Regions from separate parts of the Alteribacillus sp. JSM 102045 genome, predicted to be linked through region 2. Evidence: a T-box and tRNA genes for the amino acid it is inferred to sense, from the RefSeq annotation. Region 2 holds a T-box; the other holds one or more tRNA genes.

Region 1 (9,278 bases), on a different contig from region 2:
AGCGCTGAATTTACAACCCTTCCTTATATTAAACATCATACTCTTCTTAGGCTTTTCTGAAAAGATTGTTCTTCCAGTATTACTATAAATTCTTCTGATTTGATCCTTCCCATGTTTGTGATACCGATTCTCTTGTATCCCCACCTCACTAACATATTTGAATTTCCTCCCGCTTCAATATATCATTCTTAATTTTACCATTTTTCCTTAAACATAAGTTCAATTTTCCTAGGATTAAAAAACAAAAACCGTCATAATAATTATCTTGATTCATATAATGAAAAGGTTAAAAAAAGACGCATTTAAACATAATGAAAAGAAAACAGGAGTGGTAGATGGTATGCAGGTGAAAAACTTTCTTTTGCCCACTGATAAAGTAGTCACATTAGACGTTCACTACACTATCATGGAAGCATTAAAAATATTTAAAGTGTCTGGTTATCGATGTTTACCAGTTATTAAAACAATTCGTTTGTAGGAAATGTGTATAAATCTGATCTTTATGAAGCTTTAACAGAAGGAACACATACAAACAAAGATCCTATTCTTGATTTTATTAGAGATGAAACAGAAGTACTAACTCTCTACACTTCCATTTCACAAAGCGTTCTTTAAAATTCAACGTCTGCCCTATCTTGTCGTAAAAGATAAAAATAACCATTTTGCTGGTATACTGACCCATGCAAATATTATGAATTTGTTAGCTGATTCATGGGGCACCGAGCAAGGGAGAATATACCCTTATTATTACCTCCCATGACTATAACGGTGCTTTAAAAAGATTGATAGAATGCATCAACAAATATTGCAGCATCCGCAGTCTGCTTACGCTAGATTCACATACACAATTTTTACGAAGAGTGATTGTTACCTTACCAAAAGAGATTACACCTCAAGCTTTTTCTCATATTCAAAAAGATATAGAAAAAAGAGGTTTTCGCGTTATCCATACAGAAAGCACTATCGAATAAGAACACCCCGCCTTTTTGCAACAATCTTTAACGTAATTTCTTTATTTATAACGCTTCACTATTTCTAAAAATGTTTTCCCATATGATTCTAGTTTTTGTTTTCCTACCCCTTTTATCTGAAGCATTTGTGACTCATCGGCTGGAAGATAGGCGCATATATCCATTAATGTACGATCAGAAAATACCATATAAGGTGCTATACCCTGCTGTTTAGCAATAGCCACTCGTTCTTTTCTCATTTCCTCGAATAATGGATCTTCTTTAGAGACGTGCTGCGCACTTAACGTTTCTTTTTTCATAACTTTTTGGTTTCCTTTAAGGACATCTAGTGAACGCTGTGTCAGCTTAAGAATTGGATAAGCTCCTTCCATTAACTGAAGATATTGATGAGCAATTAAAAAATCAATAAACTCATTTACGTCTTTTTGTGATTGATTTTTTAATAAACCATATGTTGATAAGGTGTGCAATTTTAGTTGACGGAGCTTTTGATTGGATGAACCGGTTAGAACTTGAGCTACCATTGTTTTTCCATATCTTTCCCTCATTCGTTTCACACAGGAAAAAACCATTTGAGCTTCAGTCGTTACATCTTTTAATGAACGATTATCGGTGCAATGAAGACACTTCCCGCAACTCTCCTGCGGTTTTTCTCCAAAATAACTCAAAATATAGTTTTGCAGGCAATCTTCGGTGTGACAGTAGTTGACCATTTGTCTTAATTTATTGAATTCCATTTCTTTACGAGATTCTTCTAAGCGAGATTGCTCAATTAAATATTGATGAGTATGAATGTCTTTTGGTGAAAACAACAAAATGCAGTCACTGGCTGCTCCATCTCTACCAGCCCTTCCAGCCTCCTGGTAATAAGCTTCAATATTTCTTGGCATCTGTGCATGCAGCACATAGCGGACGTTTGATTTGTTAATTCCCATTCCAAAAGCTGTGGTTGCCACCATCACACTGGACTCGTCATAAACGAAGCGTTCCTGGCCGGCTTCTCTTTGCGCTGCAGTCATTCCTCCATGGTATTTTTCTGCTTTTATATTTTCGTTTTCTAACTTATGGTGAAGCCGTTCTACTTCTTTTCTTGTTGCTGCGTAAACAATACCTGACTGGTCAGGGTGTTTTTTGATGTAATCGATGAGGTAACTGTCACGATCCTGCCCTTTTATAACAGATAAGATTAAATTCTCTCTTTTGAAACCGGTATGAATAATATTGTTCTCAGGTATAGAAAGAGCTCTATTGATATCTGATGAAACCTGTGGAGTTGCTGTAGCTGTAAGAGCAAGCACCGAAATGTGCCTACCGGCAAACTCTAAAAAACGCGGTATAGTGAGATAACTTGGACGAAAATCGTGTCCCCATTGAGAAAGACAGTGTGCTTCATCAATTGCGATAAGAGAGATAGGAACTTTTTTTATTTGGTTTAAAAAAGCTTGATGTTCTAACCTTTCCGGTGCTAAATAAAGTAAGCGGTACTTTCCGTTCTGCAGTTCATTCATGCATTGCTCTGTTTCTTTATAAGTTAAAGAACTATTTATGTAAGTTGCAGAAATCCCGGCCTCGTTGACCTCATCAACCTGATCTTTCATTAAAGAAATCAGAGGGGAAATAACTACCGTTAATCCATCTAACAAAAGAGACGGAATTTGATAACATATCGACTTTCCACCTCCTGTTGGCATCACACCTAAAACGCGCTGCTGTTCGGTAACTTTTTCTATAATTTTTTTTTGTCCAGGACGAAATCGGTCATATCCAAAGTATTCTTTCAAATGTTTTTCCGCTTCTGCTATCATGAACTTCCTCCTGATATAATACGATCCCTAAAAATCTGATATATATTATAACCCTGTTCTAATAGAGAAAAAAGTAAAAAATTTGCAATATTGATTAAGTCAGTTGATTTTAGGGAATATATTAGTTATCAATTAACTTAGAACAGTGGAAGGGGGGCATCCATGGGAAGTTATATGTTGAGAAGAGGTTTTTTTCTCGTAACATTGTCTGGTCTTATTATGGGCTGTACTTTTGAAGATGACTCTTCCAACCAAAAGGAAGAAAGTGAATCTCCTCCTCGGAATTCAGACAACGCTACTAGAGAAGCTGAGGTAGATGAAAATGAAGATTTTCAAGTTGAAACAATCGCCGTAAACCTTAAGTACCTTGGGCTATTCAGCCTTATGGGGATGGTTTTTCGTAACGGAAAGGGAAGGAAATATTGCATTTATTGAAAAGGATGGAAAGGTTAACCGACAGCAAATAGAGCTTGAAAAAGAGACAGCCAGTGAAGGAGAAGGCAGACTTCTCGGTTTTGCCCTCGATGAAGATTTTGATGACAACCAAAAAGCTTATGTTTATCATAATCGTGATAATAATAATCTTTTTAACCGGATCGTGAAGATCAAAAAAGAAGACAACAGCTGGATAGAACAAGAGGTTCTTTTAGAGGAGATACCAGGTGCTGAAATCCATAATGGGGGCCGTTTGAAAATCGGTCCAGAGGAATGCTTTATGCGACAGCAGGTGACGCAAATAGAGAAGAAAACACGCACAGCAGCCGGAAAACCTTGCCGGAAGCATCCTTCGTTTAGAACTCGACTGCAGCATTCCAGAAGACAATCCAATTGAGGATTCTTATGTTATTCTTACGGCCCAGGGATTGATATGGGATGATAACGAAAATTTATATAGCTCAGAACATGGTCCATCTGGTCTTGATGAAAAAAATGCTATAGAACCTGGACAAAGGTCGTTCTTCCATTAAAGAAATCATAGAACACTATCAGATTAGCTTATCCACCTTCAAAGATTGGAGAAGAAAATATAATCACCTTGGCCTCGAAGCCTTACAATCTTCCAAAAGCTGGATCCCCTTATTCGAAAGAAGCAAAATCACAGGCTCTCTCAGGGAAGTATTCTCTGGCGGAGGTTACCATTCGTTTCGGGATATCCAGTCAGTCGGTTTTGCGAAAGTGGATAAAGCAGTATAATGGTTAAAAAGAGATGAAAACCACGGGGAAAAGAGTGAATCGTCCAATGACCAAAGGAAGAACAACCAAATTAGAAGAACGAGTTTTTATAGCTAGAGATTGTATAGAGAATAAGAAGGACTACAAACGATTGCTGGAAGACAAGAAGCAGAAATAAAGCCTAGTATGTCTCGGGTAGGGAAATGCATTGATAATGGACCGATGGAATCTTTTTGGGGCACTCTAAAGTGTGAGAAGTATTATTTACATAAGTTTCATACATTTGATGAGCTGAAACAAGCTATTGTGACTACATGCACTTTTATAATTACGAACGATTACAAAAACGATTAAACGGCCTTACCCCTATGGAATACAGGGATAAAGCCGCTTAGATTCTTTTTATTATTTTTATTGTCTACTTGACGGGGTGCAGTTCATTTATTTGTCTGCTTTTTTTCATTAGAAAAATTTCTTTTTATCTCTTTCTTCTTTTAATATTTCAACTGCTTCCCGAAAGCGCTGTGAATGAACAACCTCTCGTTCTCTTAAAAATTTCAAACCGTCATTTAAGTCGGGATCATCTGACATGTCAATAATCCATTGATATGTTGCACGTGCTTTTTCTTCTGCCGCGATATCCTCATATAAATCCGCTATCGGATCCCCTTTTGCCTGGATATAAGCAGCGGTCCACGGCACTCCGGATGCATTGTGATAATAAAGAGCATTATCATGGTTTGCATAGTGATCACCAAGTCCCGCTGCTTTCATTTGGTCCGGGGTAGCATCTTTTGTCAGTTTATATACCATTGTTGCAATCATTTCTAAATGAGCCAATTCTTCTGTTCCAATATCAGTAAGTAAACCAATCACTTCATCTGGTATAGAATAACGCTGATTTAAATAACGAAGAGCAGCAGAAAGTTCTCCATCCGCTCCGCCATACTGCTCAATTAAAAATCTGGCCAGCATAGGATTACATGTACTCACTCGAACTGGATACTCCAGTTTCTTTTCATAAATCCACATAAGCAGCCTCCCCCTTCTATAGTTGCCACGGCCATGGTGATTGGTTCCAGTTCCAAGGAAAACCACTATAACTGTTTCCGAATTGCTGAAGCGGTCCGTAGTATTGTTCGATTTGCGGCACCAGCTGATGACGGTAATACGCCATCTCGTTAAATTGCTGAATAGCAGCTGTGTCATTTGGATGTGTATCCAAATATAAAGTCAGCTCGACTAATACAAAATCAACGGCCTGCAGTTCCTCCATTAATGGATAGAATTCTTTTGGAAGCTGCTTTTGGCTCATGTTTCATCCCCCCGGGTATAAGATTTTTCATACGGAGAAAATAATACAGGCCAAAGCGTCCCACAAAATAAAGCCTGCTGGGGATTATACTGCGGGAGGCCGGGCGGTTGAAAGCCCAAATAAAGTTCAGGGGGTGTTTCATATGACTTTACCCTGATGGGCGGACAAGGATCAAACGGACTAACATAAGGGTAGTAAAACTTTCGCTGAGTAAATTCTTTCATGCTGATACCTGCCTTTATCCGTTTTACCTCATCCTATGAGTCTTCTTTACTTTTTAGAATGTTTTTTCCAATTTTTTAAAAACGCTTGAATATATTTTAACATCAAAAATGGTACTGATTACTAGGCCGTAAAGCACTACTCCCAATATACTAAGAAGCACTAAGACAATGTTCCCCACCATCGTTGACGGTTCAAAATTAGACCTGCCAAAGAAAATGAAAGAAAGCAGGCCGCTCCAAAATGCTTCTATAAAGCTATTTATTTCTGGTTCTAAATAATAAAGAGGAATAATGACTATAAACAGCATTAGAAAAGATAAAGATATAATAAGAGATATATTCTGCTGTTTTAAAAATCGAATAAACGGCATGGTGTAATACTTTGTTATGGTTTTCAGCCGCAGTAAATGAAGGATCCTGGCTGCTCTTGCCATTTGAAAAAGGGCATCAAGCGGTATAACCGCAATAACGATAAATGGATTGGATTTTATAAACTCCCATTTGTTCCTGCTCGTAAACAGCCTATATAAAAAATCGAGGAAAAATACTCCCCATGTCCCCCAAATCAGGTAGCTGTCAACCCCTGTGTCATACCATAAAGTACCCACAGAGGTAGCAGCTAAAAGAATCATAATAATTTCATAGGTAATGTCTATCTTCGATCGATCCCCGCTTGTTGATGTCATAGGTATGTACACTACTTTCTCTCTTATTTTCAATGCTGAGTTCATTTTACCAATTTGTATTATGAAATTTTTAGTTAAATTTCAGGAAATACCCTTGAACTTTCCTCCTTTTCATTTTATAATATAATTTGTCTTGCGGTTGTGGCGGAACTGGCAGACGCGCACGGTTCAGGTCCGTGTGGGCATTATCGCCCTTGGAGGTTCGAATCCTCTCAACCGCACCAAACTTTCTCCCTTTTATTCCTTTAAATATTATAATTTATATATAACAACGCTGTTATAAGCAGCGTTGTTTTTTTAATCAGTAGGATTCGGTATGGAAATTTATGATTCAACAAACAATTATTTGGGAAGACAGTTGGGAAGGCAATATCAGCCTTCCTAGTCAGAGGGCAGTTTGAGGTGATAAGGTGGAAAAACTTGCGGATTGGATGAAAAATGCGAACTACACTATTGTTATGACAGGTGCTGGAATGTCCACTGAAAGCGGGTTACCTGACTTTCGATCTAACAAAGGCATATGGAAAGATCGCGATCCTATCGCTTTAGCTAGCACCGAAGCATTGGAATATAACCGGGAAGCATTCTTTTCTTTTTACCAATCAAGAATAAAGGCTCTAGAGGAAGTAAAACCCAATAGCGGGCATTATAGACTTGCAGATTGGGAACAACGCGGAATCCTGAAAAGTCTTATTACTCAAAATGTTGACGGCCTTCATTCTAAAGCCGGCAGCAGAAATACGGCAGAGCTTCATGGATCTATTGCTGAGCTTCGCTGTCATGATTGCGGTTACCAAATACCTAGCGAGGCCTACTTGGAAAATAATACAACTTGCCCCAAGTGCAGTGGGTTTTTTCGTCCGAATGTTGTTCTATTTGGAGAAATGCTGCCAGAGAATGCATTATTGTTTGCTCAGCAGGAAACAGCCAAGGCCGACTTATTTATTGTGCTGGGTTCAAGTTTATCAGTAGCACCAGCTTCAGCTTTTCCAGCTGAAGCAAAAGAAAACGGAGCAAAGCTTGTTATCATTAATAAAACTACTACCGAACTAGATGATTACGCCGATTTAGTCATTCAAGAAAGAAGCATAGGTGATGTTTTAAATGAAACAAACAAATTATTATAAAAAAACAGCCTGAGGGCAAGTTCAAGTGACCCTCAGGCTGTTTTTATATTAACAGAACGAGTCTTTAGATTTTGGGACGGATAAGCCGAATAGCGGCCGTAAGAACAGAGCTAAAAATGTTCCAGCCAGAGCAAGAACGCCCCAGATATAACCATGCAAGCTAAAGGAGGCAATTCCTCCAAAGTAAGCACCAATATTACAACCAAATGCCAGACGGGCTCCATATCCCATCATTAATCCGCCAATGACAGAGGCTGCTGCGTTTTTGCCAGTAATGTTGTTAAAACGGAAAAGACCTCCAGCTGCAGAAGCAAGAAATGCTCCTAAAATAACACCGAAGTTCAGTACTGTTGTAGAATCAGCAAAAATAGAAGCTTGCAGCTGGTCTGCATTAGCCTGCCAATATCCCCAGCTTGATACATCAATGCCAACAGCTTCAGCAGCTTTTGATCCCCAAAGAGCAAATGCGGACGTAATTCCCCACGGCTGCCCGCGAGTCATTAAAGTCAAAGCATTTAAAACTGCGAGCACGATGGCAGCAGTAAATAATGGCCATGATCCTCTAAAAATCCGTTTCCATCCCTTAGCTGAAGGTAAAGCTGCCATTTTTGGCGGGTTCTTTTTCTTTTCAATCCGAAGTGTAACAAGAATAATGCCCCCGAAAAATATAATAGAAACAAACCAGGCTCCAAAATATCCAAGTCCTGTAGACGTCGCTATTGAAACCGGCTCAAAGGCTGGCAGATCATTCGTCCAAAAATCAAAATGATAAGCTCCAATAGTGGCACCTATAATAAAGAAGAGCAAAGTAATAAACATTACGGAGCGTCCGCCGCCGACAGCATACAGTGTTCCCGAAGCACAGCCGCCTCCAAGCTGCATGCCAATTCCAAACATAAACGCACCAACTATAAGACTAATTCCTACTGGAGAAACATAGCCTTCAGCCGTTCCTCCAAAGAAAGTGAAACCAGTCGCTAAAATAGGTGCAAATAATGTTACGGCAACAGCAAGCATTATCATATGCGACCGCAGAGCCTGCCCGTTGCCTACTGACATCAATCGTCTAAAAGCAGAAGTAAAACCAAAGCGTGCATGGAACAAAGTGTATCCTAATAAAAGGCCTATAATAAGCAGTATTGGCTGCACGATATCCTGTGTTATTGACAAAAAAATAAACAGTATCGCTGCAGCAATTAATCCTCCAATTACAAGCGGCATTTGCGCCTGCTTTAAAGAGCTGCTGCTTTTTTCGGGCCCTTTTTGTTCTGAAACAGGCTGAACATGGGCTTGCATAATATATTCACCTCATAGCTTATCGTTTTAGTAGGGATTCTACTTTTTATTAGGATACATGGGGCTTTTTTAATTGTCAAAGGAGATGTTTGGAATTAAGAGTAAAAAGCTTATTTTGATACAAACGGATTACCAGTTTCCCAAAATCTCCATGGATAATCTTTGGCTTCTCCTGAATTATCGATTCCTATACGAGGGCCGCTCGTAATTGATGATGGAGCTTGGCCTTCTGCTATATATAAAGGCTTTTCATAAAAGCGCCTGCCATAATCAGCTTTTATAATTCCAAGTGCTTTTGTTAGTTTTCCTGGACCATTTGTTAAATCTTTTTCTTTTTTATTTCCCCTCCGCTCATACATGAGCTCGATACCTTCTACTGGTGCTACTGCTCTAATCAATACAGCTTGGGGCATACCGGGTTTTTCACATACAACATTAACTAAACAATGGGTATGCATCTCATACGTGTACACATGACCAGGCGCACCAAACATCACCTCTGTTCGTTTTGTCCTTCTATTTCCATAACTGTGCGCGGCCCTGTCATCGGGTCCCATGTAAGCTTCGGTTTCAACAATTCGTCCTGCCGCTAATCCTCTTTCTGTTTCTTTGACTAATATTTGGCCAAGAAGACTTTTTGCCATTTCTAGGGTTGGCTGATTAAAAAAGGCAGCATCTATC
Region 2 (9,278 bases):
AAGTAAATGGCACGTTGTCGATTGAAGACGCTTTTGTTACAGGGGGCGGTGTGTCCATTAAGGAAATTCATCCAAAAAGAATGGAATCAAAATTCAAAGAAGGTTTGTATTTTTGCGGAGAAATCTTAGATATTCATGCCTACACAGGCGGTTTTAATATAACTTGCGCATTTTCCACCGGTTATACGGCAGGAAAATCAGCAGCAGAAACTGCTGGGATAAAACAATAACTTTCTCCACAAACTTGTGGATAATTCGGCACGCAACTATGTAGCGAACAAACCGCTTTTTATTAGAGTTTTAAAACGGTTACTTTATTGCAGTGGAAAACATTATGGTTTATTCACAAATTTATACACATGGATAATAGTTATCCACAGGTTTACCCACAAATACACACGTTCGTATCTCAAGCATGCATTAAATAGCATACAAAATACAAAAGGGCTGTCTCATAAGTCCATTTTTACCGACTTGAGACAGCCCCATTTGCTTTAATTCGCCACTATATTAACAAGTTTTCCAGGTACAGCTATTACTTTTCGAATGGTTTTTCCTTCTATTTCTTCTTGAACTTTAGAGTTTTCCTTAGCAACAGCCTCCATCTGCTCTTTATCGGCGTCTTTAGGAATGACTGCTTTGGCGCGAACTTTCCCGTTCACTTGAAGCACAATTTCTACTTCATCTTCTACCAGCATGTTTTCATCGTAAAGAGGCCAAGCTTCATATACAATAGTCTCCTTGTGGCCAAGCAGCTCCCAGATTTCTTCTGCTAAATGAGGAGCCACAGGAGACAGCAATTTCACGAAGCCTTCCATATATTCGCGAGGAAGATTATCCTGCTTGTACGCTTCATTTACAAAAACCATCAACTGGCTGATCCCTGTATTAAAACGAAGATTTGTAAAGTCATCCGTTACACGTTGTACGGTTTGGTGGTAAGTGCGGGCAAAATCTTTGTTTCCATCTGTGTCGGTAATCGATGCTGTCAGCTGATCACCTTCTGTAAATAAACGCCATACTCTGTCTAAGAATCGGCGAGCACCGTCCAAACCGTTTTCTGACCATGCGACCGATGCATCAAGAGGTCCCATGAACATTTCATAGAGACGCAGTGTATCCGCTCCATGAGATTCCAAAATATCATCAGGATTTACTACATTCCCTTTGGATTTGCTCATTTTCTCATTGTTCTCACCAAGGATCATTCCTTGATTATATAAACGCTGAAATGGCTCTTTTGTCGGAACAACACCGATGTCATACAATACTTTATGCCAGAAACGAGCATACAATAAATGCAGTACAGCATGCTCCGCTCCTCCAATATAAATATCTACCGGAAGCCAGCGTTTAAGTTTTTCTTCATCTGCTAATGCTTCCTCATTGTCAGAATCGATAAAACGCAGGTAATACCAGCAGCTTCCCGCCCATTGCGGCATGGTATTTGTTTCACGGCGCCCTTTCATACCTGTTTCTGGATCGGTGACTTCAAGCCATTCTTTTGCATTGGCAAGCGGAGATTCTCCTGTACCAGATGGTTTGAATTCATCCATTTCCGGAAGCTCTAATGGCAGTTCGTTTTCAGGAACAGCGCTCATCGTGCCATCCTCCCAATGAATAACAGGAATAGGCTCTCCCCAATAACGCTGACGGCTAAAGAGCCAATCGCGGAGGCGGTAGGTAATCTGCTTTTTACCTTTCCCCTCTTTTTCTAACCTTTCAATCATTTTGCTAATAGCTTCCTCTGTGTAAAGGCCATTTAAAAATTCTGAGTTTACATGCGGCCCATCCTCTGTGTATGCTTCTTCCTCCAGATTTCCGCCTTCTACTACTTCCACAATTGGAAGCTCAAATTGTTTCGCAAATTCGTAGTCACGTTCATCATGACCTGGTACCGCCATAATTGCGCCGCTGCCGTAACTTACTAATACATAGTCTGCAATCCAGATTGGAAGTTTTTCACCGTTTACCGGATTTACAGCATAAGCACCAGTGAAAACACCTGTCTTTTCTTTTTGAAGCTCCGTCCGCTCCAGATCACTCTTTGTACCAACTTCTTTTTTGTATGCTTCCACCTCATTTTTTTGTTCAGAAGTAGTGATTTTATCAACCAATTCATGCTCCGGAGCAAAAACGCAGTACGTAGCACCAAATAATGTATCCGGACGCGTTGTAAATACCGTAAAAGTTTCGTCTGTACCTTCAATTCCAAAGTGTACCTCCGCGCCTTCTGAACGACCGATCCAATTCCGCTGCATATCCTTTACACTTTCAGGCCAGTCCAACTCTTCCAGGTCTTCGAGCAAACGATCTGCATACTCGGTAATTTTCAGCATCCATTGTTTCATCGGACGGCGTTCTACAGGATGTCCCCCCCGCTCACTTACTCCGTCAATCACTTCTTCATTGGCGAGTACTGTGCCAAGGGCTGGACACCAGTTTACGGCTACTTCATCCATATAAGCCAGACCTTTTTTGTAGAGCTGCAGAAAGATCCACTGAGTCCATTTATAGTATTTGGGATCAGTTGTATTAATCTCACGGTCCCAATCATAAGAGAATCCGAGCGACTTGATTTGTCTTTTAAATGTTTCAATATTTGCCTGGGTGAATTCCCGAGGGTGTTTTCCTGTATCAAGCGCAAACTGTTCTGCAGGTAAACCAAAAGCATCCCATCCCATTGGATGGAGCACATTATAACCCTGCATGCGCTTCATACGTGATAGTATATCCGTTGCCGTATAACCTTCTGGATGACCTACGTGAAGCCCTGCTCCTGAGGGATACGGAAACATATCGAGAGCGTAAAAATCTGGTCCTTCTCCCGGTTTATCAGACGTTTTAAATGTTTTATTTTCTTCCCAATATTGCTGCCACTTTTTTTCTATGTCTTTATGCGAAAACGCCATTGTACGTCAACCTCCTTCATCTTTTTAATACAATCATGAGTACATTCATTCGTGATTAGAACGAGCCTGAGAGTTATAGGCCGCCTTATACTGTTTATCGATAAAACTGGCTGCTTTCTCCAACAATGCAGAAAAACCTCCCATCCCTAGCATGCTTACTTTAGGGACGAGAGGTTATTAGTTGTAGTTCCCGCGGTACCACCCTGGTTGGCATGCTTTTAAAACAAGCATACCCGCTCTTAATATCCGTAACGCGGATGATACGTCAAAGGTTACTTTTCCTTCTCCTTTGCAACTAAAAGGGGAGTTCATGGCAGCTTTCGTCTAGCTTCCACCAACCGCTAGCTCTCTGATACCCGGCATGACCATTACTGATCCTTCTCCATGTTTTTCTTTTATTCATTTTACAATTCGCGGTCGTCTGTCAATACTTGATATTTTATGAATTTCCTATTTTTCTGTCAAGACTTTCATTAATAAAAACAGTGTAATCCAAATTATTAAAAACTAAACGCTCCTGTCCTATTAAAAAAAACTATCATTCACAATTTGGGCTTTATTATTATAACATGCTAAAATACAAGGGAAGAAATGCAAAGGCCTAGTTTTAAGGAGAGATAGATAATGTTTCAGCCAAATCAAGAACCCGTGCCTCTCTCGTGGGGAGAGAAACGGTACCATACATGGAATTATCATCTTCGGGAACATTTCGGAGAAAAAATATTTAAGATACCACTAGATGCCGGATTTAACTGTCCTAACCGCGATGGAAAAGTAGCCTCTGGCGGATGTACGTTTTGTTCAGAGCGTGGATCCGGTGATTTTGCAGGTGACAGGAAAGACGACCTTGTTACTCAATTTCACACAATAAAAAATAGAATGCATAAAAAATGGAAGCAAGGAAAATATATCGGCTATTTTCAGGCTTTCAGCAACACTTATGCACCTGTAGAAGAACTTAGGGAACTTTTCGAAGTCATCCTCGAACAAGAAGATGTTGTAGGGCTGGCAATTGCAACGAGACCAGACTGCCTTCCTGATGATGTGGTGGAATACCTTGCAGAGTTAAATGAACGAACATATTTATGGGTGGAGCTGGGACTGCAAACCGTTCATGAAAGAACCGCTATGATCATCAACCGTGCTCACGATTACCAGTGCTATAAAGATGGAGTAAACAAGCTCCGAAAACATGGTATACGTGTTTGCTCACACATTATTAATGGTCTTCCGCTTGAATCAAACGAAATGATGAAAGAAACAGCAAAGGAAGTTGCCAAGCTGGACGTCCAAGGAATTAAAATTCATCTTCTGCACTTACTGAAGCGGACCCCTATGGTAAAACAATATGAAAAAGGCATGGTTGATCTCATGAACAAAGAAGATTATGTGAAACTGGTTGTTGACCAGCTTGAAATGTTTCCGCCTGAAATGATTGTCCACCGATTAACTGGGGACGGCCCTTCTGATTTAATGATCGGCCCGATGTGGAGTTTAAACAAATGGGAAGTTCTTAATGCGATTGATAACGAGTTAAAAAATAGAAACAGCTGGCAGGGCAAATACTACGAACCAGAGCCAGCAGCTGTAAAATGATCCTGCCCGGCATTCTTCCATTTGTTCGTGAGCTGATCGACCGCTGTTTAACAGAGGGAGATATTGCGGTGGACGCTACCGCTGGAAATGGCTTAGATACTCTCTATCTTGCCAAAAAAGTAGGAGATAGTGGTAAAGTCTACAGCTTTGACATTCAACTTGCAGCCATTGAAAAAACCAAGGCCCGGCTCAAAGAACATCATCTTGCACACCGGGTATCCTTAATACAAAACGGGCATGAACAAGCAGTCACATGCATTCCCAAAGAGGAGCTTACCTTACTGAAAGCAGCAGTTTTTAATCTTGGTTACCTTCCTAGCGGTGACAAATCAATTACCACTAAAGGTGAAACAACTATTCAAGCTGTTTCGCAATTACTTGAAATCATGCAGTCTGGAGCCCTTATCATTCTCGTTATATATCACGGGCATGAAGAGGGTAAGAAGGAAAAACAAAAAGTAGAGACATTTTCTGCACAGCTTGACCAAAGAGAAGTTCAGGTTCTTCGCTATGAATTTATGAATCAGGTGAACAATCCACCGTTTATTATAGCATTAGAGAAAAAATAATCTTGGTGGCCGGGGCGCGCACCCTCAGCCTTTTTTAAGCTAGTTACATGTTATCTGCATTTATCTTATTTCTTGACTTTTATACAAATTTTTCAGAAACTAACCATGTAAAGAAAAAGGAGTGTGAGCAGAATGTCAGTGCTGGATTCTATTCTTGAATTTAATGAAAAATTTGTAGAGAAAAAAGATTATGAAAAATACCAGACGAGCAAATTCCCCGACAAAAAAATTGTCATTCTCACATGCATGGATACCCGGCTTTTGGAGATGCTTCCACGCGCATTAAATCTTTCCAATGGGGACGCTAAAATTATTAAAAACGCAGGAGCTATGATCTCCCATCCCTTTGGAAGTATTATGCGGAGCATTATTGTCGCTTTATATGAGCTACAAGCAGAAGAAGTAGCTGTCATAGGGCACTATGGGTGCGGGATGACCGGGCTCGAATCCAAATCTATTTTAAATAAAGCAGAAGATAAAGGAATCGACCTTACAAAAATTGAAGCAGCCTCCTATGCAGGGGTGGATGTAGATAAATGGCTTCATGGGTTTGACGATGTAGAAGACAGTGTGAAACAAAGTGTGGATATTATTAGACGCCACCCTTTATTACCAGAAAACACACCCATTCACGGTCTTGTAATTTCACCGGACACCGGAAAGCTCACTGTCGTAGAAAAAGGTGAATAAATAAATTTTCAATACACACAGATAGAAAAAAGCAAACGAATCAAATAGGCCGGTTCCAGAATTATTGGAACCGGCTGCTTTTTACATTTAATAAGTCAGGAGCATAATAAGCGTCACAAGAGCCCCGCGCCAGCGCATGTCTTTTTCATTACGTCTCGCCGTGGAGTGCTTGAGTTTTCCGCCTGTAAATCCAGGAGTTAAAATAAAAGAATGCAGTTGGAAGTCCGCTGAAGCGGATGAATCGATTAGCAGTAGATTTCAAATCAGGATTAGTCTGCACTTTATCATCAGCTAAATATATAGCAACTATCCCTTTGCTAATCATATAATGAAATTTAGCGTCAGGGAGAATGGACACACTTTTGACAGCTTGCTGTTTAAAATGCCGAACCCTTTCAACCAGTTTTTCTTCATCTGGATAATAAGCACAGAAATTCAGCTCATCATCTCTAAGATCTTCTTCTTGATCAATAAAGTAATCCATTAAAATATGAAGACCTTGTACATAAGGAAAATAGGCTGCTTTAATAGATTGAGCCTGCACCTTTGCTAAATGACTTCTCGAAGCATATGCAGCAAGTGAAAATATCCCTAATGTAGATCCTGCGCAGGCACTAAACTCATACCACGTCATGTCAGGCAGGTTATTATTATGTTTCTCAAACCAATCTTTCAGCAGCGGCTCTCTATCTGCTTTGACTACATGTTTATATACTTGAAGGTCCCGGTAATATGCTGACAGCTCTTCCATTTCACCTTGAGAGTTTTCAAAGCCTGGAAAAGTATTTAACGTCTGCTGGCATGTCTCCACTAATGACTTCAAATATCCTCCGTCTTCTTTTGCCTGGTGGAATTTATAATAATCGTCTTTATCTGCGGATGGATCAAGAGCATGCTTCATCGCTGAATGAAGCATTCGGAAATCTTCTGGATCCTGTGATTTGCTCCAATCGCACAAGCTGTCTAGATAATCACTAATTGTTTGGTAAGCAATAATAAATTGAAGCAGGTCCGTGCGCTTTTCTTCTCTTGTTAGTAGCGCATAAACACCCGCACCTTCACAATGGAAAGCTTTTTTTTCAATACTCCCAAGAGCATGCTGGCGCAGTTCATCATCTGGTATCTTCTCTGCCCTTTTTTTCCACTCTCCTAGAATTTGATGTACTTCTGGGATAACTTCCTTAAAAATACGATACATAAGTGTCCATGTTTTCGTTGGTACCTTCACAAGGATCCTCCTTTATTATTTCACATGCTATAGTCGTTGGTGAATGAAATTCATCATAAAGCGAAAGACTTCTTCGCGTTCCGGTTCGTTCAGCAGTTCATGATAAAGACTTTTCCATTCTTTCATAGAACGGTCGGCAATTTCCAGCCTATTAAACCAGCGGTGGGATGCATGCTTATCCACAATATAATCTTCTCCAGCCTGCATGACCAAAAGTGGTATGTTCGGAAACCTTTCTGCTTCAAGCAAGCTTCGTTTCATTGCTTTTAATGTTTCTTGATACCATCTGGCTGTAACAACGGAAGTATTAAATTCGTCTTTCTCATAGGCAGCACGCGCTTCAGGGTCACGTGTTATACGTTCTGCTTGCAGTCCCGATTTAGCTGTTAAAGTTGGGGTGATTCTATGAAACATTCTCGTGGCGACATCTGCCAATCTATTCGGGTATTCATATAAGCCTAGACAAGGAGAAGATAGTATAACCCCTTTTACCGGCATATATTTTTCCATTAAAGCACGTATAACGATAAGTCCCCCCACACTGTGCCCGAAAATAAAAACAGGGAGTTCATAAGACGCCGCTTCTTTATACCAGGCGTATAGAGCATCTATGTATTGGTCAAAGTGGTCGATATGCCCCCTTTTTCCTCTTGTCCTGCCATGTCCTGGCAAGTCACCGCTGACGACATGAAATCTTTGCTTATTCAGGTATTGAATGACCCAGCTATAACGGCCGTGATGTTCTCCTGCTCCATGAACAATCAAGACAGTTCCTCGAGCACGATCACACATCCAGTTTTTCATCATTTTCTAAAACCTGCCTTTCCCAACAACCATCCATTACCCTTCTTATCATAGAGATTGCTCTATTCATTTTACTACTTTTTTTGCTAAACTTACATTAGATAATAGGAATTTACTAAAAAGTTGGGAGGACATGTGATGATCTATTCATATAAAGGAACATCCCCAAATATAGCTAAGTCCGCATACATTGCGGATTATGTTACAATTACCGGCGATGTGTCTATTGGAGAGGATTCAAGTGTATGGTTTAATTCAGTCATTCGAGGAGATGTAGCCCCTACGGTAATAGGCAACCGAGTCAATATACAAGACAATTCCGTCCTGCATCAAAGTCCAAAAAACCCGCTCATTCTCGAAGACGATGTTACTGTCGGCCACATGGTCCTTTTACACAGCGCCATTATTCGAAAAAACGCTCTGATCGGTATGGGAGCACAAATACTTGACGGTGCTGAAATAGGCGAAGAAGCTTTCATAGGAGCCGGCAGCCTCGTCCCACCTGGAAAAACGATCCCGCCAAGAACACTAGCCCTCGGACGCCCTGCAAAAGTCGTTCGCGACCTTAACGAAGAAGACTTCCAGGAAATGCAAAGAGTCCGAAACTCGTATATAGAAAAGGGAAAATACTATAAAGAAAACTCGACGATTGACGAGCCTGAAAGGCGATGACAGAGGCGTAGTTGCACTTATACTATCTTTCTAATCATTCTTTTAAGATAGTATAAAGAAAACTCATCGAGTGCCAAGCCGTAAGGCGCCGGCAGAGATGTAGTTGCACTTATACTATCTTCCTTTTATTCATCCAAGATAGTATAAAGAAAACTCGCCGATTGGCGAGCCTCAAAGGCGATGACAGAGGCGCAGCAGCCTATACTATGTTTTAAATAGAGGCAAAGCCAAATCGTTTAAAAGAGGCTTAGCTTTTCTTTCAGTTACATATATTGCAGGCGGCACATGAAACTGTTGTTTTCCTCGTTGGGTAAAAATAAAACCCGCCATTGGCGAGTTGAAAGGAAAGCTTGTCCTTAATGTTTATGTGGAAGATCAAAAACGAGAAACGCATCATAAGAAATATCAAAAGTGCCGCCAGTAGTGCTAAATATAATAGCCAAGGTTAAGAATAAAGCAGAAATTATTGTTTTCATACTACTTGTCACCTCCCCTAACTTCTAACTATGTCGTGGTTCTATTTGAGTATAAAATATGTTGAAAAAACGTGAATTTTGGCTAACGACGTTTCTTATTTCATTTTTCCGAAATTTTCTACTTCCTTCTTCCATTCTCTTCGATTATGATAATTATAGGCATATACGGGGAGGGGACGAAAAAATGGATTTTTCCAGAGTGGGAAAAAAAATTCAAGAGTTAAGAAGGTATCATAGTTTGACACAAGCTGACCTTGCTAATGGAATCTGCACGCAAGCTCAAGTGAGCAAAATTGAAAACGGCACTATCATACCTTACTCCAACACCCTT

Evidence for each region. A T-box is a leader RNA that pairs with one kind of tRNA and senses whether it is charged. The one in region 2 lies ahead of leuS (leucine--tRNA ligase), so its partner is inferred to be a tRNA-Leu.
Region 1: it encodes a tRNA-Leu, which carries the amino acid that the T-box ahead of leuS (leucine--tRNA ligase) is inferred to sense. The anticodon was not compared.

What each region holds. Positions count from the first base shown of each region.
Region 1 covers NZ_JBHFQG010000014.1:53,987-63,264, reverse strand. Annotated here, with positions in the region: gene recQ (DNA helicase RecQ) at 1,013-2,776, opposite strand; gene ACE1TI_RS11240 (hypothetical protein) at 2,939-3,211, shown strand; gene ACE1TI_RS11235 (PQQ-dependent sugar dehydrogenase) at 3,144-3,608, shown strand; gene ACE1TI_RS11230 (PQQ-dependent sugar dehydrogenase) at 3,559-3,744, shown strand; gene ACE1TI_RS11225 (helix-turn-helix domain-containing protein) at 3,719-3,970, shown strand; gene ACE1TI_RS11220 (hypothetical protein) at 4,005-4,127, shown strand; partial or broken gene ACE1TI_RS11215 (transposase) at 4,127-4,344, shown strand; gene ACE1TI_RS11210 (manganese catalase family protein) at 4,412-4,981, opposite strand; gene ACE1TI_RS11205 (spore coat protein CotJB) at 4,998-5,264, opposite strand; gene ACE1TI_RS11200 (spore coat associated protein CotJA) at 5,261-5,488, opposite strand; gene ACE1TI_RS11195 (hypothetical protein) at 5,542-6,186, opposite strand; tRNA gene ACE1TI_RS11190 (tRNA-Leu) at 6,310-6,398, shown strand; gene ACE1TI_RS11185 (NAD-dependent protein deacylase) at 6,585-7,301, shown strand; gene ACE1TI_RS11180 (YeeE/YedE family protein) at 7,350-8,597, opposite strand; gene ACE1TI_RS11175 (DNA-3-methyladenine glycosylase) at 8,708-9,278, opposite strand, start outside.
Region 2 covers NZ_JBHFQG010000004.1:126,820-136,097, forward strand. Annotated here, with positions in the region: gene ACE1TI_RS04435 (BaiN/RdsA family NAD(P)/FAD-dependent oxidoreductase) at 1-230, shown strand, start outside; gene leuS (leucine--tRNA ligase) at 495-2,912, opposite strand; T-box leader at 3,072-3,306, opposite strand; gene mnmL (tRNA modification radical SAM protein MnmL/YtqA) at 3,537-4,508, shown strand; gene mnmM (tRNA 5-(aminomethyl)-2-thiouridylate-methyltransferase MnmM) at 4,505-5,077, shown strand; gene ACE1TI_RS04455 (beta-class carbonic anhydrase) at 5,210-5,767, shown strand; gene ACE1TI_RS04460 (tetraprenyl-beta-curcumene synthase family protein) at 5,916-6,995, opposite strand; gene ACE1TI_RS04465 (alpha/beta hydrolase) at 7,023-7,802, opposite strand; gene ACE1TI_RS04470 (gamma carbonic anhydrase) at 7,938-8,471, shown strand; gene ACE1TI_RS04475 (helix-turn-helix domain-containing protein) at 9,132-9,278, shown strand, end outside.